DNA from 3 places in the Cedecea selenatireducens genome. Region 3 is predicted to be linked to each of the others. Evidence: predicted binding sites of a transcription regulator. Region 3 holds the regulator's gene; each other region holds the start of a gene.
What was found. The regulator CRP, encoded in region 3, controls carbon source genes, mostly activating them, when cyclic AMP is high. The targets are predictions, from matches to a motif close to ATGTGANNNNNNTCACAT.
Positions count from the first base shown of each region.

Region 1: msrB (peptide-methionine (R)-S-oxide reductase MsrB) is a predicted target of CRP. The motif match lies at 4,510-4,527, and genes of this name have one in related genera.
Region 2: ACE38U_RS07585 (YjcB family protein) is a predicted target of CRP. The motif match lies at 2,476-2,493, and genes of this name have one in related genera.

Region 1 covers NZ_JBHIKW010000011.1:25,080-31,356, reverse strand. Annotated here, with positions in the region: gene sppA (signal peptide peptidase SppA) at 1-349, shown strand, start outside; gene ansA (asparaginase) at 447-1,463, shown strand; gene pncA (bifunctional nicotinamidase/pyrazinamidase) at 1,474-2,109, shown strand; gene chiD (chitinase ChiD) at 2,332-3,606, shown strand; gene ACE38U_RS17095 (YeaC family protein) at 3,656-3,937, opposite strand; gene msrB (peptide-methionine (R)-S-oxide reductase MsrB) at 3,977-4,390, opposite strand; gene gapA (glyceraldehyde-3-phosphate dehydrogenase) at 4,735-5,730, shown strand; gene ACE38U_RS17080 (D-hexose-6-phosphate mutarotase) at 5,968-6,277, shown strand, end outside.
Region 2 covers NZ_JBHIKW010000003.1:446,062-452,338, forward strand. Annotated here, with positions in the region: gene soxR (redox-sensitive transcriptional activator SoxR) at 1-109, opposite strand, end outside; gene soxS (superoxide response transcriptional regulator SoxS) at 190-513, shown strand; gene pdeC (cyclic di-3',5'-guanosine monophosphate phosphodiesterase PdeC) at 504-2,102, opposite strand; gene ACE38U_RS07585 (YjcB family protein) at 2,542-2,823, shown strand; gene modA (molybdate ABC transporter substrate-binding protein) at 2,879-3,583, opposite strand; gene ACE38U_RS07595 (ABC transporter substrate-binding protein) at 3,583-4,635, opposite strand; gene ACE38U_RS07600 (tautomerase family protein) at 4,716-5,102, opposite strand; gene ACE38U_RS07605 (carboxymuconolactone decarboxylase family protein) at 5,103-5,435, opposite strand; gene ACE38U_RS07610 (LysR substrate-binding domain-containing protein) at 5,540-6,277, shown strand, end outside.
Region 3 covers NZ_JBHIKW010000025.1:14,679-20,955, forward strand. Annotated here, with positions in the region: gene ACE38U_RS21860 (phosphoribulokinase) at 1-390, shown strand, start outside; gene ACE38U_RS21865 (OsmC family protein) at 428-832, opposite strand; gene crp (cAMP-activated global transcriptional regulator CRP) at 1,146-1,778, shown strand; gene ACE38U_RS21875 (YccS/YhfK family putative transporter) at 1,840-3,924, shown strand; gene argD (bifunctional acetylornithine/succinyldiaminopimelate transaminase) at 3,927-5,147, opposite strand; gene pabA (aminodeoxychorismate synthase component 2) at 5,237-5,800, opposite strand; gene ppiA (peptidylprolyl isomerase A) at 5,925-6,277, opposite strand, start outside.

The DNA.
Region 1 (6,277 bases), on a different contig from region 3:
CGACCAGATTGCCCAGGGCCACGTCTGGACCGGCGAAGATGCGAAGGCTAACGGCCTGGTAGACAGCCTGGGTGACTTTGACGATGCCGTCGCCAAAGCCGCCGAGCTGGCGAAGCTAAAGAGCTGGCACCTGGCGTTCTGGCAGGATGACGCGACCTTCACCGACATGGTCTTTAACGCCATGACCGGTTCCGTCCGCGCTGCGCTGCCGCAGGCTATTCAGGCTTATCTGCCAGCCCCGCTGGCCGACGCCGCGCTGGCGGTCAAAGCTCAGAATGACAAGTTCGGCACCATGAACGATCCGCAAAACCGTTACGCCTTCTGCCTGACCTGCGGCGACGTGCGTTAATTTACTCCAATGAAGCAAAGCCCGGTTAAACCGGGCTTTTTTTTTCCGTCATCCTCTCTATACTCTGCCGCAAATACAGTAAGCGTTGAGCAAAACTATGCCAAAGAAATCCATCTACGTTGCCTACACCGGCGGTACCATCGGGATGCAGCGTTCCGAGCACGGCTATATTCCCGTTTCCGGCCACCTGCAGCGCCAGCTGGCACTGATGCCCGAGTTCCATCGCCCGGAAATGCCGGACTTCACGATCCACGAGTACGAGCCGCTGATGGACTCTTCGGACATGACGCCCGAAGACTGGCAGCACATTGCCGACGACATTAAGGCCCATTACGACGAATACGACGGCTTTGTGATCCTGCACGGCACGGATACCATGGCGTTTACCGCCTCGGCCCTCTCCTTCATGCTGGAGAACCTCAGCAAACCGGTTATCGTCACCGGCTCTCAGATCCCGCTGGCGGAGCTACGCTCTGACGGGCAAATAAATCTGCTCAATTCGCTGTACGTGGCGGCCAATTACCCCATCAACGAAGTCACGCTGTTCTTCAACAACCGTCTGTACCGTGGGAACCGCACCACCAAGGCCCATGCCGACGGCTTTGACGCCTTTGCTTCCCCTAACCTTGCGCCGCTGCTGGAAGCCGGGATCCACATCCGCAAGCTGAACACGCCACCCGCCCCGCACGGTGAAGGCGAGCTGATTGTCCACCCGATCACACCGCAGCCGATTGGCGTGGTGACTATCTATCCTGGAATTTCTGCCGATGTGGTAGGCAACTTCCTGCGCCAGCCGGTAAAAGCCCTGATCCTGCGATCCTACGGCGTGGGCAATGCCCCACAGCAGGGCGCGTTCATTAAAGAGTTGCAGGAAGCGAGCGCGCGCGGCATCGTGGTGGTTAACCTCACGCAGTGCATGTCCGGCAAAGTGAACATGGGTGGTTACGCCACGGGCAACGCGCTGGCACAGGCCGGCGTTATCAGCGGGTTCGATATGACGGTGGAAGCCACGCTAACCAAGCTTCACTATCTGCTGAGCCAGGGCCTGGACGCCCAGGCGATTCGTGATGCGATGTCGCATAACCTGCGTGGTGAACTCACTCCCGACGAATAAGGAAACGCCAATGGCGCAACGTGCTTTGCTGTTGATTGATTTGCAGAACGATTTTTGTGCCGGTGGCACGCTTGCCGTCCCGGAGGGCGACAGCACGGTTGACGTGGCGAATGAGCTTATCGGGCTGTTTAAAGCGCGTGGTGAGAGCGTGATAGCGAGCCAGGACTGGCACCCGGCCGGGCACGGCAGCTTCGCCAGCGTGCAGGGCGCAGAACCTTTTTCACAAGGGACTCTCGACGGGTTGGCGCAAACCTTGTGGCCCGATCACTGCGTGCAGGACAGCGAAGGCGCAAAACTTCATCCGCTGCTGAATGCCTCAGGCATCGATAAAATCGTCTACAAAGGCCAGAATCCGGCTATCGACAGCTACAGCGCGTTTTTTGACAACGAGCACCGGCAAAAGACCGACCTTGATGGCTGGCTGCACGAACACGGCATTCATCACCTTGTTGTGCTGGGGCTGGCCACGGATTACTGCGTGAAGTTTACCGTGCTGGATGCCCTTCAGCTGGGTTATGAGGTGACCGTTATCACCGACGGCTGTCGCGGCGTAAACCTGCAGCCGCAGAACAGCCTGCTGGCGTTTCAGGAGATGGCCGTCGCCGGCGCCACGCCGGTGACCCTCGCCGACTTTACCTGCCAGTAGATTTTACCTGCCAATAATTGTAGGGGCGGCCACCCGCCCCGCACTTTTGTATCGATTCCGCTCACAATCTACGCTTTTTTTGCTCGCCCTCGCCTGGGAGCGCTCTCATAATCACATTCAATGAATTTATTCAGCACTTTAGCTGATTTCGCTTTCCGCCGTTTTCGTCAGTTATGCGTGGCCGGGGAGCTTTTATGTTGTGCCCGTCAAAGAGGAATCATTATGTCATTCACACGTAAAATGTTACCGCTGGTGGCCGCGGTGACGCTAGCCTGCAGCGGCGTTGCGCAGGCTGAATCTTTGCTTTCCGTGGGTTACTTCAACGGCGGCGGCGACGTCACAGCCGGGCCCGGTGGGGATATCAATAAGCTTGATGTCCGCCAGATAACCCACCTCAACTACTCCTTTGGCCTGATTTATAACGACGAAAAAGCCGAAACCAACGAAGCCCTGAAGGACTCGTCAAAACTTCACCAGATCTACCTTTCTCCGAAAGTCATCTCTGACCTCGAAACCCTCCCGACGCTGCGCAAACAGAACCCGCAGCTGAAAATTTTGCTGTCCGTGGGCGGCTGGGGTGCGCGTGGTTTCTCTGCCGCAGCGGCAACGCCAGAGAATCGCGCGGTGTTTATCCGCTCCGTGCAGGAAGTGATGGATAAATATGGCCTGGACGGGATCGATCTCGACTGGGAGTTCCCGGTGAACGGCGCATGGGGGCTGGTAGATAAGCTGGACGCTGACCGCGACAACTTCACCGCCCTGCTGAAAGAGCTGCGTAAAGCCGTCGGCGATAAAAAACTGGTGACCATCGCCGTCGGGGCCAACGCCGAAAGCCCGAAAAGCTGGGTTGACGTGAAGGCCATCGCGCCGGTGCTGAACTACATCAACCTGATGACCTACGACATGGCGTACGGCACTCAGTACTTCAACGCCAACCTGTACGATTCGAAAAAATGGCCTACCGTGGCCGAAGCCGACAAGTACAGCGCTGACTTCGTGGTGAATAACTATCTCGCCGCCGGGCTGAAGCCGCAGCAGATGAACCTCGGCATCGGCTTCTATGGCCGCGTGCCTAAGCGCGCCGTTGAGCCAGGTATCGACTGGTCAAAACCTGACGCACAGAAAAACCCGGTGACGCAGCCGTACTTCGGCGAACGTGAGCTGGCGCTGTTTAAAACCGCGCTGGGCGTAGATCTGACCAAAGACACCTACGTCAAATACAACGACCTTGTGAAGAAAATGCTGAACGATCCGCAGAAGCGCTTTACCGAAGAGTGGGATGAGGACGCGAAGGTGCCTTACCTGACGCTGAAGTCTGCTGAAGGTAAACCGCTGTTCGCGATTTCTTACGAGAACCCGCGCTCGGTGAAGATCAAAGCCGAGTACATCAAGGAGAAAGGCCTGGGCGGCGCGATGTTCTGGGAGTATGGCGCGGATGACAACAATCAGCTGGCGAAGCAGCTCGCCGAGTCGCTGGGCATTGACCACGCTAAATAATCAGTAACACGATAAAAAATAAGGGAGACCAGCGAGTCTCCCTTTTTACTTACTGCAGCTTCATGGTCACAAACGGCGCGGGTTCGATGCCAAACTCCGCTTTCAGCTGCTGCTTGCTCTTCATCACCATCTGGCCGTTGGTGTCGATGGTCATGTGCTGCGCATCCGTGTTGTGGCGCGCCTGCCACAGCATCACCAGCTGCAGGCTATTGTCCTTCTGCTCCGGGGTTAACGCCACGCCGTCGGGCCATTTCCCCAGTTCGACAGCCGTCGCCAGACGCTGATAAATCTCAGGCGTCATCACGCTCAACATCTCATCCAGATTGCTCATGTTACGCTCCGTCGAGGAATAATTAGCTGAATCGATTTTTCAACCATCAACCTGATCGCCATTTTGCCCGTCGGTGAAGCTCAGGGAAGCCGAGTTGACGCAATAACGCTCGCCGGTGGGCTGAGGGCCGTCCGGGAACACATGTCCCAGGTGCGCATCACAGCTGCCGCAGCGAATTTCAACGCGTTCCATACCGTGGGAATTGTCGGTCAGATAGCGAATGGCGTCGGGGCCGACAGGCTCGTAGAAGCTAGGCCAGCCGCAGCCTGAGTCGTATTTGCTTTCCGAAAGAAACAGCGGCGCGTCGCACACCAGGCAGTGATAAATCCCGTCGCGCTTGTTATGCAGCAGACGCCCGGAATACGGCGGTTCAGTACCGTGCTTCTGGGTCACATAATATTGCATTTCGCTGAGGTTTTTCTTATTTGAATCAGGGGGTAATTGATTAGACATAGGCGTACATCTCGGTCAGTTCAATTGGGACAGCTCACGGCACCATTCTAACAAAAAATTAACAACACCGTGCTGGTTTTTGTTCTAAACTTAGCCCTGAAATTCTGGCACGGCACAAAGCGTGACGTGAATCACATTATTGCTTGAACTGGCGTTTAAAATCCCCCGCATCGTCCCCATTTGGATTTAAGCCCAAAAGGAAGCGTGAGGCGTTCAGTCGTACAAACCCTGTTCACAGGATTGATTTGTCGCAATGATTGACACGATTCCGCTTGACGCTGCGTAAGGTTTTTGTAATTTTACAGCCAACCTTTTATTCACTAAAAAATAGCTGGTGGAATACTATGACTATCAAAGTAGGTATCAACGGTTTTGGTCGTATCGGCCGTATCGTTTTCCGTGCTGCTCAGGAACGTTCTGACATCGAAATCGTTGCAATCAACGACCTGTTAGACGCTGACTATATGGCTTACATGCTGAAGTACGACTCAACTCACGGTCGTTTCAACGGTACTGTAGAAGTTAAAGACGGCCACCTGGTTGTTAACGGTAAAACTATCCGTGTTACCGCAGAACGTGACCCGGCTAACCTGAAGTGGAACGAAGTGAACGTTGACGTTGTTGCTGAAGCAACAGGTCTGTTCCTGACTGACGAAACCGCTCGTAAGCACATCGCTGCTGGCGCGAAAAAAGTGGTTCTGACTGGTCCATCCAAAGACAAAACGCCTATGTTCGTTAAAGGCGCTAACTTTGAAAAATATGCTGGCCAGGACATCGTTTCCAACGCATCCTGCACCACCAACTGCCTGGCACCACTGGCTAAAGTTATCAACGACAACTTCGGTATCGTTGAAGGCCTGATGACCACCGTTCACGCTACCACCGCTACTCAGAAAACCGTTGATGGCCCGTCTCACAAAGACTGGCGCGGCGGCCGCGGCGCAGCTCAGAACATCATCCCTTCTTCTACCGGTGCTGCTAAAGCAGTAGGCGTTGTTCTGCCAGAGCTGAACGGTAAAATTACCGGTATGGCGTTCCGCGTTCCTACCCCTAACGTATCCGTTGTTGACCTGACCGTTCGTCTGGAAAAACCAGCAACTTACGAGCAGATCAAAGCAGCAATCAAAACTGCTTCAGAAACCACCATGAAAGGTGTTCTGGGCTACACCGAAGATGACGTAGTTTCTACCGACTTCAACGGCGAAATCTGCACTTCCGTGTTCGATGCTAAAGCTGGTATCGCACTGAACGACAACTTTGTGAAACTGGTTTCCTGGTACGACAACGAAACTGGCTACTCCAACAAAGTACTGGATCTGATTGCTCACATCTCCAAATAAGTTGAGATGAGAACCTGATCCTAAAGGGCGACTTCGGTCGCCCTTTTTTTAAGGCTGCTGACAAAGCGTCATTATCCTTAAAAAAAGTCTGAGCATTGATATAAAAACAAATGATGTTCTCTGGTTTGCCCCAGGCAGCCGAAAACCACGTTTTTTGGCTGCCTGTCATCAATCTGAAAGGGCGACTTCGGTCGCTCTTTTTTTTGCCTTAAAGACCCAGGACTGAGGAAATAAGAAATGATTAATAAAATTTTTGCACTTCCGGTCGTCGAACAAATTACCCCTTCCCTGACCCGCCGCGTAAACGATGAGCTGGACGTCATCGTGGTCGATCACCCGCAGGTGCGTGCTTCTTTCGCGCTCCAGGGTGCTCACCTGCTCTCCTGGCAGCCCGCCGGTGAAGATGAAGTGCTGTGGCTGAGCGACATTACGCCTTTCCATAAAGGAAAAGCGCTGCGCGGCGGCGTACCGATTTGCTGGCCATGGTTTGGCCCGGCGGAACAGGCTGGCCTTCCGGCTCACGGCTTTGCCCGTAACCTGCCGTGGA
Region 2 (6,277 bases), on a different contig from region 3:
TCAGGCCTTTGCTTTCATAAAAGTGGAGCGCGGAGACGGCCACGCCGCTGCGCTTCGCCACTTCACCGGGCGTTAACAGCGTTTTTATTCGGGGCAATTTCTTTTCCATAATGCTCTTTACCTCAAGTTAACTTGAGGAATTATACTCCGGCTCAACGAAACAAGCTAACCCGGAAATGAGGACGACTCATGGCTCACCAGGACATCATTTATACGTTGACTGAATGGATTGATGAACATATTGACCAGCCGCTGAACATCGACGTGGTGGCAAAAAAATCTGGTTATTCAAAATGGTACTTACAGCGCATGTTCCGTACCGTGATGCACCAAACGCTGGGCGACTATATCCGCCAGCGCCGTCTGTTGATGGCCGCCACGGCGCTGCGCACCACCCAGCGCCCTATTTTTGATATTGCGATGGACTACGGCTACGTCTCACAGCAGACCTTCTCCCGCGTCTTCCGCCGTGAGTTTGACCGCACGCCAACGGATTACCGCCATCAGGCTTGAATACCCGGTGCCGAAGCAAGGTTGATACCGCCTGGCGTATACAGCCAGGCGATAAATTCCTGCGGCGGCAGCGCTTTCGCGAAATACCAGCCCTGACAGTACTCCACGCCGTGATCGACCAGCCAGGCCACCTGTGCTTCGGTTTCGACCCCTTCGGCAATCGTCGTCAGGTTCAGGCTGTGGGCAATTTCAATTATGTGCTCCACCAGCAAATGGCTGGCTCGTTCGCTGGCGAGGGAATCAATAAAGCTTTTGTCGATTTTTAGAATATCGACGTTAAGGTACTGCAGGTTATGCAGATTCGAATAACCCGTGCCGAAGTCATCGATTGCAACCTTAAAGCCTGCGTTGCGGAATTCCTGAATAACCGGTCTGGTTTTTTCAACATCTATAAACCCTCGTTCGGTGACCTCGATTTTTATCTGCCCTGGCCGAATGTTATAGGTTTTAATTCGTTCGGAAAGTACGGTTATTAAGCGCGAGGAGTGGAAGTCGGATGCCGAAAGATTAATCGAAATATAAAGTCCCGGATGGTCGGCAAGAAATTCGCCAAAATCTTTAAATACGGCATCAACAACATAGTCAGATATTTTGTGAATCAGACCTTCAGATTCTGCCAGCGGAATAAACGTCCCAGGGCTGATGGTTTGCCCGTTAAAATTTACCCATCGCAGCAGCGCTTCTGCCCCCACGCAATAGCCGTTTTGAATATCAATAATGGGCTGATAGTGAAGTTTTAGCTGCTTTCTGGCCAGCGCCCTTAATAGCATGCGGCGCGGTGAATTTAACTGCTGACGGGTACGGGACCACATCATTAAAATCAGCAGGCTGCAAATAACGCCGAGCGGAAGCGTAAGAGTAAGCTGGTGATACCACTGGCGATTAAACAGCGTTTCGGAGGTTGAGACAATCACCGCAATCGGCCTTTTAGCCGACTGGTCGATGGTGTAAAAGCGGTCATCCTGAGTAAACGCTTTCTCTTTGCGCAGAATAAAACGATGCAGCAGATCGCTGTCAGCGCCGGGGCTCAAAGAGAAAAAGCTGCGGGTCACCGTGTCGTATACGCCGTAAATCAGTGAGTCATCTTCGGATAACACTTCTGACCAGCTCAGCGGGTTAATCACCGCCATATAATTCCCGCGTTGCATATAGGTCATTTTATGCCCGGCATAAAACGGCGTATCCAGATAATAATAGATTGCGACGTCCGGTTTGCGGGTATAAGAAGGCAGCGGAGCAGGCAGCGATTTTAAAGGCTTGTAGCTGGTAGAGCACAGCATCTTATCGCCCCGGATGTAAATTAAATCCGCGACGAATAGTTTACCACGCACGATATCCAGCATATTTGCCATATGCTTAGGGCTGCATATTTCCCCTGAAAAACGTTCTGCTTCGCTGCGGGCCTCATTAACATGGCTGATGACAATTTCCGTTTTTTCCATCACCAGTTTGCCGAAAGAGTGCAGATGCTGCTGGGTGTCGCTGGTTGCGCGCACGTGGGCAAAATAGATCGCCAGCATTATCGGCAGGCAAACCATCAGGACAAAACCTGAGGTACGCAATACCTTAAGATAAACTCGTCTCACCATGATGCTCACATGACCCTGCTTTTATGCGCCTGTTTATGCCTTAAAGGAACAACCTGATGACCGCCGATTACGTTGCATCATAAAGCAGGCTTTAGCAATAGCCTTCAGCCGTTAACTCCATGGAAATTAATTTGCGCAACAATGAGATAAGATTAACCGGGATGCCGTTTAGCTTAAGATTTCACCCACCGCACTAATATGAGTTTTTCTGGGGTTAAAGCAGCAGGGAATGATTATTTAAACGAAATTGTGGTAAACGTCAGATAAACAAAATGTTCACACCTCCTGCCAGCCATTTCGCCTAAAAAACACCGCTCGCCGCCCCAGCAAAGCGGGCAAAAAACCACCACAAAGCTGGCGATTTAACGCGCAAAAGTGATAGACTTCACATTATAAGTGCAACAAAAAACTAAATTGCAGCTTTTGAGGAATAAGGTTCATGGCAACAATCACCACCGGCGTTATTTTGATGCGCTGGCCGCTGCTCAGCGCGGTTTTGATGTTTTTGGCAAGCAGTTTAAATATTCAGTTCCGCCGGTCAGACTCCCGCGCATTGGCCTTTATTTGCAGTGGGTTAGGTGTTGCCGCGTCGTGCTGGTTCGCCATGGGGCTGCTTGGCCTGACGCTCGGGGACTTCCCTGTCATCTGGGATTCGTTTAAAACGGGGCTGGTCGACATTATTGCCAGAATGCCACCCGAATGGCCGACCATGATGCCTTAACGGGCAGAAGCATAAAAATAACCGCCCTTTATCGGCGGTTTTTTGTTTTCAGGCTTCAGGCGCCAAAACCGTATTGCATCAGCAGCTTCCGCGCGGTGCTCGAGGTCAGATAAGCCTGCAACGGCTCCGCTCGTGCATCGCACAACGCCAGCCCGTAATCGGCCTGAATATTGTAGTCAGACGGGATCTCAAATACCCGCAGCTCCCGGTGAGACTTCAGCGCTGCAGCGTAGCTGCGATAGCCAATCATCAGCTCGGCCTGCCCGCCAGAAATAACCCACTGCGCGGCGAGCATACCGTCAGGCACTGCCTGCGTGCCCGGCCCGCCAACCAGCCGCAGAGCCCTCGAGCGCAATGCGATGCCAAATTCAGCTTCTAATCTGGCAAAAAGCTGCCAGGTATAATCCCCGGAAGGGTCGCTCCCCGGCGTAGACGTGCCGATGCGCAACGCGGGATTGCTTAACAGCGTTAGCCAGCTGCTTTGCGCATCAACACAGTGCGCCGCCGCCGTCAGGCAGAGCGTATTTCCGGCAAACCGCTGAACCGCCAGCGCTTTACCCTGCGCCAACAGCGTCTGAGGGTGCGCCATGTTCGCCGAAGCAAACAGAGCGCAGTTTTCACCGGCTTCAATACGCGATCTCAGCATCCCCGCAGGGGCAAATTGCGTTTCCGTTAAGATACCGGTTTGCCGTTCGAACTCCGCCATTAGCGGCGGCCAGACCCGCCGCAGGCTTCCAGCCGCCAGCACCTGCAAAGGCATTACTCCACCCCTTCATAATGCGTACGGTAAAAGCGCTGATACCAGCTGTCGGCCACTTTCTTCATATCGATATCTTTGAATCTGGCCGGATAAAGCTTTTTCGCCATCCACAGTTCACCGATGGCCATCGCTTCCGGCATCGGGTAGCCCCAGGCCTTGGCGTATTCTGGCATCAGCCAGACCTGATGGTTTTTCACCGCATCGATCGGTTGCCACTCGGGCTTGTGGACGATCTCATCCACCACTTTCGGATAACGATCCTGCACGAAGATCGCCTGCGGATCCCAGGCGATCACCTGCTCCATCGACACCTGCTTGAAGCCTTTTACGGTTGATGCCGCCACGTTTAGCGCGCCCGCGTGAGCCATCATCAGGCCGGTATATTTCCCGGAGCCGTAGGTCGTCAGATCGGGGTTAGCCATGTAGGCGCGCACGCGCTGGCTCTCCGGGATATCTTTCAGGCGGTCGCTAACCAGCTTGCGCCCGGCAAAGGTGGCATCGATCAGCGCCTTCGCCTGCTTCTCTTTATTAACCACTTCGCCAATCAGCTCGATGCCCTCTTTCAGGCCAAGATTGTAGGCCTGCTCTTCATCGCCCATAGAAGGGTTTAACTTGTCCTGCTCGCCCGCCGCATCGTGACGCAGCGAAATGGCGATAACCGGAATGCCAAGCTTGCTGATGCCGTCGATCATCTCTTTTGGCGCGTAGTTGGTCACAAACACCGCCTGAGGATGCAGCGCCACCAGCTTCTCGGTGTCCACGCTGGTTAAATCCCCCAGTTGGGCTTTGTGCTCAAGCTCCGGCGCCAGGCGAGCATAGCCGCTGCCAAGCTGCTGCTTCCAGTTGGCAAGAATGCCGACCACTTTGTCGGTGGCGTTCATTTGTACCAGCAGATTGAGCGTCTGATGCTGGAGCACCACCACGCGGTCAACTTCATCGGGGAGAGTGACCTGGCGGCCAAGCTGGTCAGTGATGGTGCGGTTCGCCAACGCGGCGAGCGGGGAAAGTACTAACAGGGCGCCTAACGTCAGGCGGCGGGTAAATAGGTTCACGGTGGGAGTCCTTATGATCGTTGTGTATAAAAATATACAGCGATGACTCCCCCGCGCCCAGCGATTTTAAGGGGTAGGAACTATTCCCGGTGCAGGCTGGCAACACCTCCACCAAACGACCAGTCTTCAGAAGAATTGTGGCGAATCACCACCATCACGTCGTTGGGATGAATGCCGGGAGCCGCCGCCAGCTTTTCAGTGAGGGTTTGGTAGAAACGCTTTTTCGTCTCAATACTCCGCGGCTTACCCGCCGTTATCTCAATCAGCAGCCAATTATCGCTACGCGGTCCCGCCATATAATGGCGATCAAACCGCAGCGCCGACTTCTCTGACTCGTGAAAGACCTGAAACAGGTCGGCTGCCGGGACCTCAAAAGCCTCGACCAGCGCCTGCTGTACGCTGGACGAAACCGCGTCCAGGTACGCCTCGTTTTTGCCTTTAAGTAAAGTGAGGTGGAGAACCGGCATTTATTTTTCCTCCTGACTATCCGCGACTATTACTGCGTCCAGCACTTTTAAAGCGCTATGGGCGGCAGGCCAACCTGCGTAGAAGGCAAGATGGGTAATCAGTTCGCTTAATTCCTCGTGGGTTACGCCATGTTTGCCCGCCAGTTCGAAATGAATGGGGAGCTGCTCCAGCCGGTACAGCGCCAGCAGCGCCGCCACGGTAATCAGGCTACGCTCGCGTTTATTGAGCAAAGGCCTTTCCCAGATATCTTTAAATAACAGTTCGTTACTCATGCTGGCGAGTTTTGGCGCCCGACTCAAAACCCGTTGAATTTCATCTGATGTTTCGCTCATAGAGCCTCCTGAGTGATGTTGACAGCCTCAGCATACTCATCGAATATCATTCCAAAAATCAGATACTTTTTGACCAACCATCCCGTTTTTCAGGACTATCCTCAATGACCCACTTAGATCTCGATGTACTGCGGACTTTTGTTACCGGCATTACGCTGGGCAACTTTGCCCGTGCGGCCGAACGGCTGGGGCGATCGACGTCAGCCGTCAGCGCTCAGCTCAAGAAACTTGAAGAGCAGGTCGGCACGCCCGTGGTCAAAAAAGCGGGTCGGGGCCTGGCGCTGACGCCAGCAGGCGAAATTGTCCTGAGCTACGCCAAACGTCTGCTGGAACTGAATGACGCGGCGATGGCGGCGATCGTCGGCACGCCATTGAGTGGGCATGTGCGCGTCGGTTTTCAGGAGGACTTTGGTGAAGGCATATTGACTGAGATCCTCGGCTCATTTAGCCGGGCTCATCCCGCGGTGATGGTTGAGGCACGCATCGCACGAAATGCAGAGCTGGAGTCTGCGGTAGGTCATTCGCAGCTGGATATGGCCTTGTTTTGGCAAACGCCGTCGGCTCCCGTAGAGAATGAAATAGGTAAAATTCCGCTGCACTGGATAGGTTCCGCAGCACGGATGGAAGACTGTATCGTCCAGGGTGAACCGCTACCTTTAGTGACTTTTGATACGCCCTGTATTCTGCGAAGTCGTGCTATTGAAGCCTTAGATGCTGCGGGACTCCCCTGGAGAATAGCCTTTACCAGCAGCAGCCTGAACGGCCTTTGGGCGGCAGCACGAGCCGGGTTAGGCGTGACGCCACGCACGCTGGTAGGGAAACCTGCTGACCTGACAACTCTC
Region 3 (6,277 bases):
TGGATTCAAAAACTGGTTCGCGACACCGGCGAACGCGGTCATTCGCGGGAGGCGGTGATGGACTCCGTCGTGCGTTCGATGGACGATTACATCAACTTTATTACCCCGCAGTTTTCACGCACCCATATTAACTTCCAGCGCGTCCCAACGGTGGATACCTCTAACCCGTTTGCCGCCCGGGCAATTCCGTCGCTGGACGAAAGCTTCGTGGTTATCCACTTCCGCGGCCTGGACGACATCGACTTCCCTTATCTGCTGGCGATGCTGCAAGGATCGTTTATCTCCCACATCAACACCCTGGTGGTGCCTGGCGGAAAAATGGGGCTGGCGATGGAGCTGATTATGGGGCCGCTGGTGCAGCGACTGGCGGAAGGCAGGAAGATTGCCTGATTCGGCAGAGGCGGCGTGAATGCCGCCTTTTTGACGCTTAAGCTTCGATCACTTCATAGCTGTGGGTAATGTTTGCCGCTTTCCCAAGCATGAGCGCTACCGAGCAATACTTTTCAGCAGAAAGATCGACTGCGCGAGCGACGGCGCTATCCTTCAGCTCTTTTCCGCTAACCACAAAGTGCAGATTAATATGGGTGAACAAACGCGGCGCTTCTTCGCGGCGTTCCGAAGTCAGCTTCACCTCACAGTCCGTCACGTCGTGGCGGCCTTTTTGTAAAATCGACACCACGTCAATGGCGCTACAGCCGCCCGCCGCCATCAGCAGCATTTCCATTGGGCTTGGCGCTTTATCGCCAGAATTACCGTCCATCAGGATCTGGTGGCCAGAAGCGGACTCACCGAGGAAGGTCATGCCTTCCACCCATTTAACACGTGCCTGCATTTTGCCTACTCCAGTTGAGAAAATATTCTTTCAGATTACGCGCCTACGTGAAAACTGGCAACGTAAGGCGATCCAGGTCATGCTGAAACGAGACAAGACAAGACACTTACCAAAAGCTATGCTAAAACAATCCGGATGCTGCTGCTATACAGAGAAGTTTATGCCGTAAGCAGAGGAAACGACTAATTACAGGCCGCAGGAGTGACCTGCCCGCCAGTTCCCAGGGTTTGGGAAAATTTCACGATTGCAACGCCAGACAAGAGGTTCCGAGTCTTGTCTTTGGTAGCCAGTTTATAACAGAGGATAACCGCGCATGGTGCTTGGCAAACCGCAAACAGACCCGACTCTCGAATGGTTCTTGTCTCATTGCCACATTCATAAGTATCCGTCGAAGAGCACGCTGATTCACCAGGGTGAAAAGGCGGAGACGCTGTACTACATCGTCAAAGGCTCCGTAGCTGTTCTGATTAAAGATGAAGAAGGCAAGGAGATGATCCTTTCTTATCTGAATCAGGGTGATTTCATTGGTGAATTAGGTTTGTTCGAAGAAGGCCAGGAGCGTAGCGCCTGGGTTCGCGCCAAGTCAGCCTGTGAAGTAGCTGAAATTTCTTATAAAAAATTCCGCCAGCTGATTCAGGTCAACCCGGACATTCTGATGCGTCTGTCTTCCCAGATGGCGCGTCGCCTGCAGGTGACCTCCGAGAAAGTCGGCAACCTCGCCTTCCTCGACGTGACCGGCCGTATCGCACAGACGCTGCTGAACCTGGCTAAACAGCCGGACGCCATGACCCACCCGGACGGGATGCAGATTAAGATCACCCGCCAGGAAATCGGTCAGATCGTGGGCTGCTCCCGCGAAACCGTTGGCCGTATTCTGAAAATGCTGGAAGACCAGAACCTCATTTCCGCACACGGTAAAACGATTGTCGTTTACGGCACTCGCTAATTAGCCCCATAAAGGCGTGTCGCTTCGGTAACACGCCTTTTTTGTCTCTACAATTCAGGCTATGTGGAAGAGATTAATTTATCACCCGGAAGTTAACTACGCGCTGCGGCAAACCCTGGTGCTGTGTTTACCCGTGGCTATCGGCCTGATTCTCGGCAGCCTGCAAAATGGCCTGCTCTTCTCGTTAGTGCCTGCCTGCTGCAACATTGCCGGGCTGGACACGCCGCATAAACGCTTCTTCAAACGCTTGATCATCGGCGGCAGCCTGTTCGCCGTTAGCAGCCTTATCATGCAGCTGCTGCTGCTTTACACCCACGTCCCGCTGCCTGCGATATTAATCGTCATGGCCCTGCTGCTCGGCGTCACGGCGGAGATAAGCTCGCTGCATGCTCGCCTGCTGCCCGCGTCGCTGATTGCCGCCATTTTTACGCTCAGCATGGCCGGCAACATGCCTATCTGGAAACCGATGGTGCTCTATATCTCCGGCACCATCTGGTACGGCGCGTTTAACTGGTTCTGGTTCAGGCTATGGCGTGAACAGCCGCTCAGAGAGTCGCTCAGCCTGCTGTACCGCCAGCTTGCGGACTACTGCGAAGCAAAGTACAGCCTGCTGACCCAGCATACGGATCCTGAAAAAGCGCTACCGCCGCTGCTGGTACGTCAGCAGAAAGCCGTCGACCTGATAACGACCTGCTACCAGCAGCTGCATATGCTGTCGGCCAATCAGCAAAATGGCTACAAACGCCTGCTACGCGCTTTCCAGGTCGCCCTGGATTTGCAGGAGCACATTTCGGTTAGCCTGCATCAGCCGGAAGAGGTCCAGAAGCTGGTCGAGCAAAGCCATGCCGAGGCGGTGATCCGCTGGAACGCCCGAACCATCGCCGCGCGCCTGCGGGTGCTGGCAGACGATATTCTCTACCACCGCTACCCGACGCGCTTTACCATGGACAAGCAGATCGACGCCCTGGAAAAGATCGCCCGCCAGAACCCGGATAACCCGGTCGGGCAGTTCTGCCATTATCACTTCAGCCGCATCGGCCGGGTGCTGAAAACCCAACGCCCGCTGTATGTAAGGGATTTAATGGAAGATCGGGAGCGCCGCCTGCCGTTCTTCCCGGCCCTGAAAAACTATCTCTCCTTCAAGTCATCAGCGCTGCGCAGCTCCGCACGTTTAGGCGTAATGTTGACGATTGCCAGCCTGCTCGGGTCCTTCTTACATCTGCCTAAACCGTATTGGATCCTGATGACCGTGATGTTCGTGACGCAAAACGGCTACGGCGCCACCCGGGTACGTATCGTGCACAGGGCGGCTGGCACCATGGCAGGGCTGTGTATCGCCGGCATCACCCTGCACTTCCACGTCCCGGACAGCTACACCCTGCTGGCGATGCTAATGATTACCCTGGTGAGCTATCTGTTCATTCGCAAAAGCTACGGCTGGGCCACCATCGGCTTTACCGTCACGGCGGTATATACCCTGCAGCTCATTACCCTGAGCGCCGAAAGCTACATCATTCCACGGCTTATCGACACGCTGCTCGGCTGCCTGATTGCCTTTGGCGGCATGATCTGGCTTTGGCCACAGTGGCAAACTGGCCTGCTGCGCCAGAACGCCCACGACGCGCTCGAGGCCGACCAGGATGCGATTCGCCTGATATTGAGCAACGATCCGGAACCCACGCCTCTGGCCTGGCAACGAATGCGGGTCAACCAGGCGCACAACGCGCTCTTCAACTCGCTCAACCAGGCGATGCAGGAACCCGGATTTAACTCTCATTATCTGGCAGACATGAAGCTCTGGGTGACCCACAGCCAGTTCATCGTCGAGCATATCAACGCCATGACAACTCTGGCGCGCGAGCACAACATGCTCACGCCGGACCTGGCGCAAAAGTACCTGCAGTCTTGTGAAATAGGCTTACAGCGCTGCCAGCAAAGGCTGGAGTATGACGGGCCTGGCGGATCGAACGACGCCAATATTCTGGATGCGGACACGCTGCCCACGGGGCCGTTAAGCACCATGGAGCAGCATTTACAGCGGATTATTGGCCACCTGAACACCATGCATACCATCTCCTCGGTAGCCTGGCGCCAGCGGCCTCAGCATGGGATCTGGCTGAGCCGCCGCCTGCGGCGCTCGGGTTAAGATTAGCCAGCCACCACGCGGGCAACGGCTTTAGCGAAGCGCTGCATTCCTTCCAGGATATCCGCGTCTTCAACGATAAGCGAAGGCGCAAAACGCATGACGTCCGGGCCGGCATTCAGCACCATCACGCCTTCAGCCGCTCCCGCATAGAGAAACTCACGGGCACGTCCCTTGTACTTCTCGTTCAGCTCTGCGCCAATCAACAGCCCCATGCCGCGAATATCGCTAAACAGATCGAACTGGTCGTTAATCTTCTGCAACTGTTCAACGAACAGTTGGCGCTTCACCGCCACGCCTTGCAGAACTTCTGGCGTATTGATGATATCGAAAGCCGCACCGGCCACCGCACATGCCAGCGGGTTACCGCCATAGGTTGAACCGTGGCTGCCCACGTGGAACGCGGAGGCAATCACATGGGTGGTCAGCATCGCGCTCACCGGGAAACCGCCGCCGAGGGCTTTGGCGCTGGTCAAAATATCCGGGGTGACGCCGTAGTTGATATAAGCGAATAATTCGCCGGTGCGGCCCATCCCGGACTGGACTTCATCAAACACCAGCAGCGCCTGGTGCTCATCACACAAATCACGCAGCCCCTGGAGGAACTCCGGCGTCGCAGCGGTCACGCCGCCTTCACCCTGAATCGGCTCAACAACTACCGCACAGGTATGGTCATCCATCACCGCTTTCACCGCCGCAAGGTCGTTGTATGGCACGTGGATAATGTCGGCCGGTTTGGGGCCAAAGCCGTCGGAGTATTTAGCCTGCCCGCCTACGGAAACGGTGAACAGCGAGCGGCCGTGGAACGCATTGTAGAAGGCGATGATTTTGCTTTTGTACGGGCTGTGACGGGTCGAAGCATAGTAGCGGGCCAGTTTGAAAGCCGTTTCGTTTGCTTCCGTGCCGGAATTCATGAAGACGACGCGTTCGGCAAAGGTGGCGTCGATCAGCTTACGGGCAAGCTTCAGGGCTGGCTCATTGGTAAAAACGTTGCTGGTATGCCACAGGGTTTCGCCCTGGGCCTTCAGCGCCTCAACGAGCGCAGGATGGCAATGCCCCAGCGCGGTCACGGCGATGCCTCCGGCAAAGTCCACGTACTCTTTCCCGGCGGAGTCCCACACGCGGCTGCCCTTTCCTTTAACTGGAATAAACTCTGCCGGTGCATAAATCGGCAGAATCACTTCATCGAAGGTTGCCCGCGTAACCGCTGATTGTTCAGTTGCCATTTATTCCCCACCCGTTTTTATGCGTTAGACATGAATGAAAATATAATCACGAAATATGCATAAAAAACCAAAACCAGGCAAGCAACAATTCACCGCTTCAGGAAATTCGCCAGCAGCGCATGCCCCTGCTCGCTGAGAATGCTTTCCGGGTGGAACTGCACGCCTTCAAGATCAAGCGAGCGGTGGCGGATCCCCATGATTTCCTGCTTATCCGTCCAGGCAGTGACTTCAAAACTGTCGGGCAAGGTGGCAGGGTCGATGAGCAGCGAGTGGTAGCGAGTCACGGTCAGCGGATTATTCAGCCCGCGAAATACGCCGCTGCCGTTGTGGCTGATAGCGGAGGTTTTGCCGTGCATCACCTGTTCTGCCCGCACAATGGTGGCGCCAAACGCCTGTGCAATGGCCTGATGCCCCAGGCAAACGCCCAAAACAGGAAGCTGTCCGGCGAAGTGATTAATGGCGGTAAGGGAGATGCCCGCCTCGGTCGGCGTGCAGGGGCCTGGAGAAATCACCAGTTTCTCCGGGGCAAGACGCTCGATGTCGTCCAGCCCAATTTCGTCATTACGCTTAACCAGCACTTCCTCACCCAGTTCGCAAAAATACTGGTAGAGGTTCCAGGTGAAGGAATCATAGTTGTCGATAAGCAGTAACATGGCGGCTCCAGGGCAAAAAAAGAACGCGTTATTCTAGCCGCTTTCCCTGGCCTGGCTCACCACTTATTGAAATTCTCTGCTTCAGGAGAGGGTTGCGCGGGCGACAGGACCCGCGCCGGAAATCTTAAGGCAGAACCTTCGCGGAAAGGATCACGATAGGTTTTGACGGCACATTCTGGTACGGGCCGACGTCATGGCTTGGTGCCTGGGAGATTTTATCGGCAACGTCCAGGCCTTTGACCACTTTACCAAATACCGCGTACCCGAAGTCGCGCTGGCCGTGGTCCAGGAATGCGTTGTCGGCCACGTTGATAAAGAACTGGCTGGTGGCGCTGTCTTTATCGGCGGTGCGCGCCATAGAAATCGTGCCGCGGGTATTGCGCAGGCCGTTGTCCGCTTCGTTTTTGATCGGCGGATTAGGCTGCTTCTGGTTCATATCTTCGGTGAAGCCACCGCCCTGAATCATGAAGCCCGGGA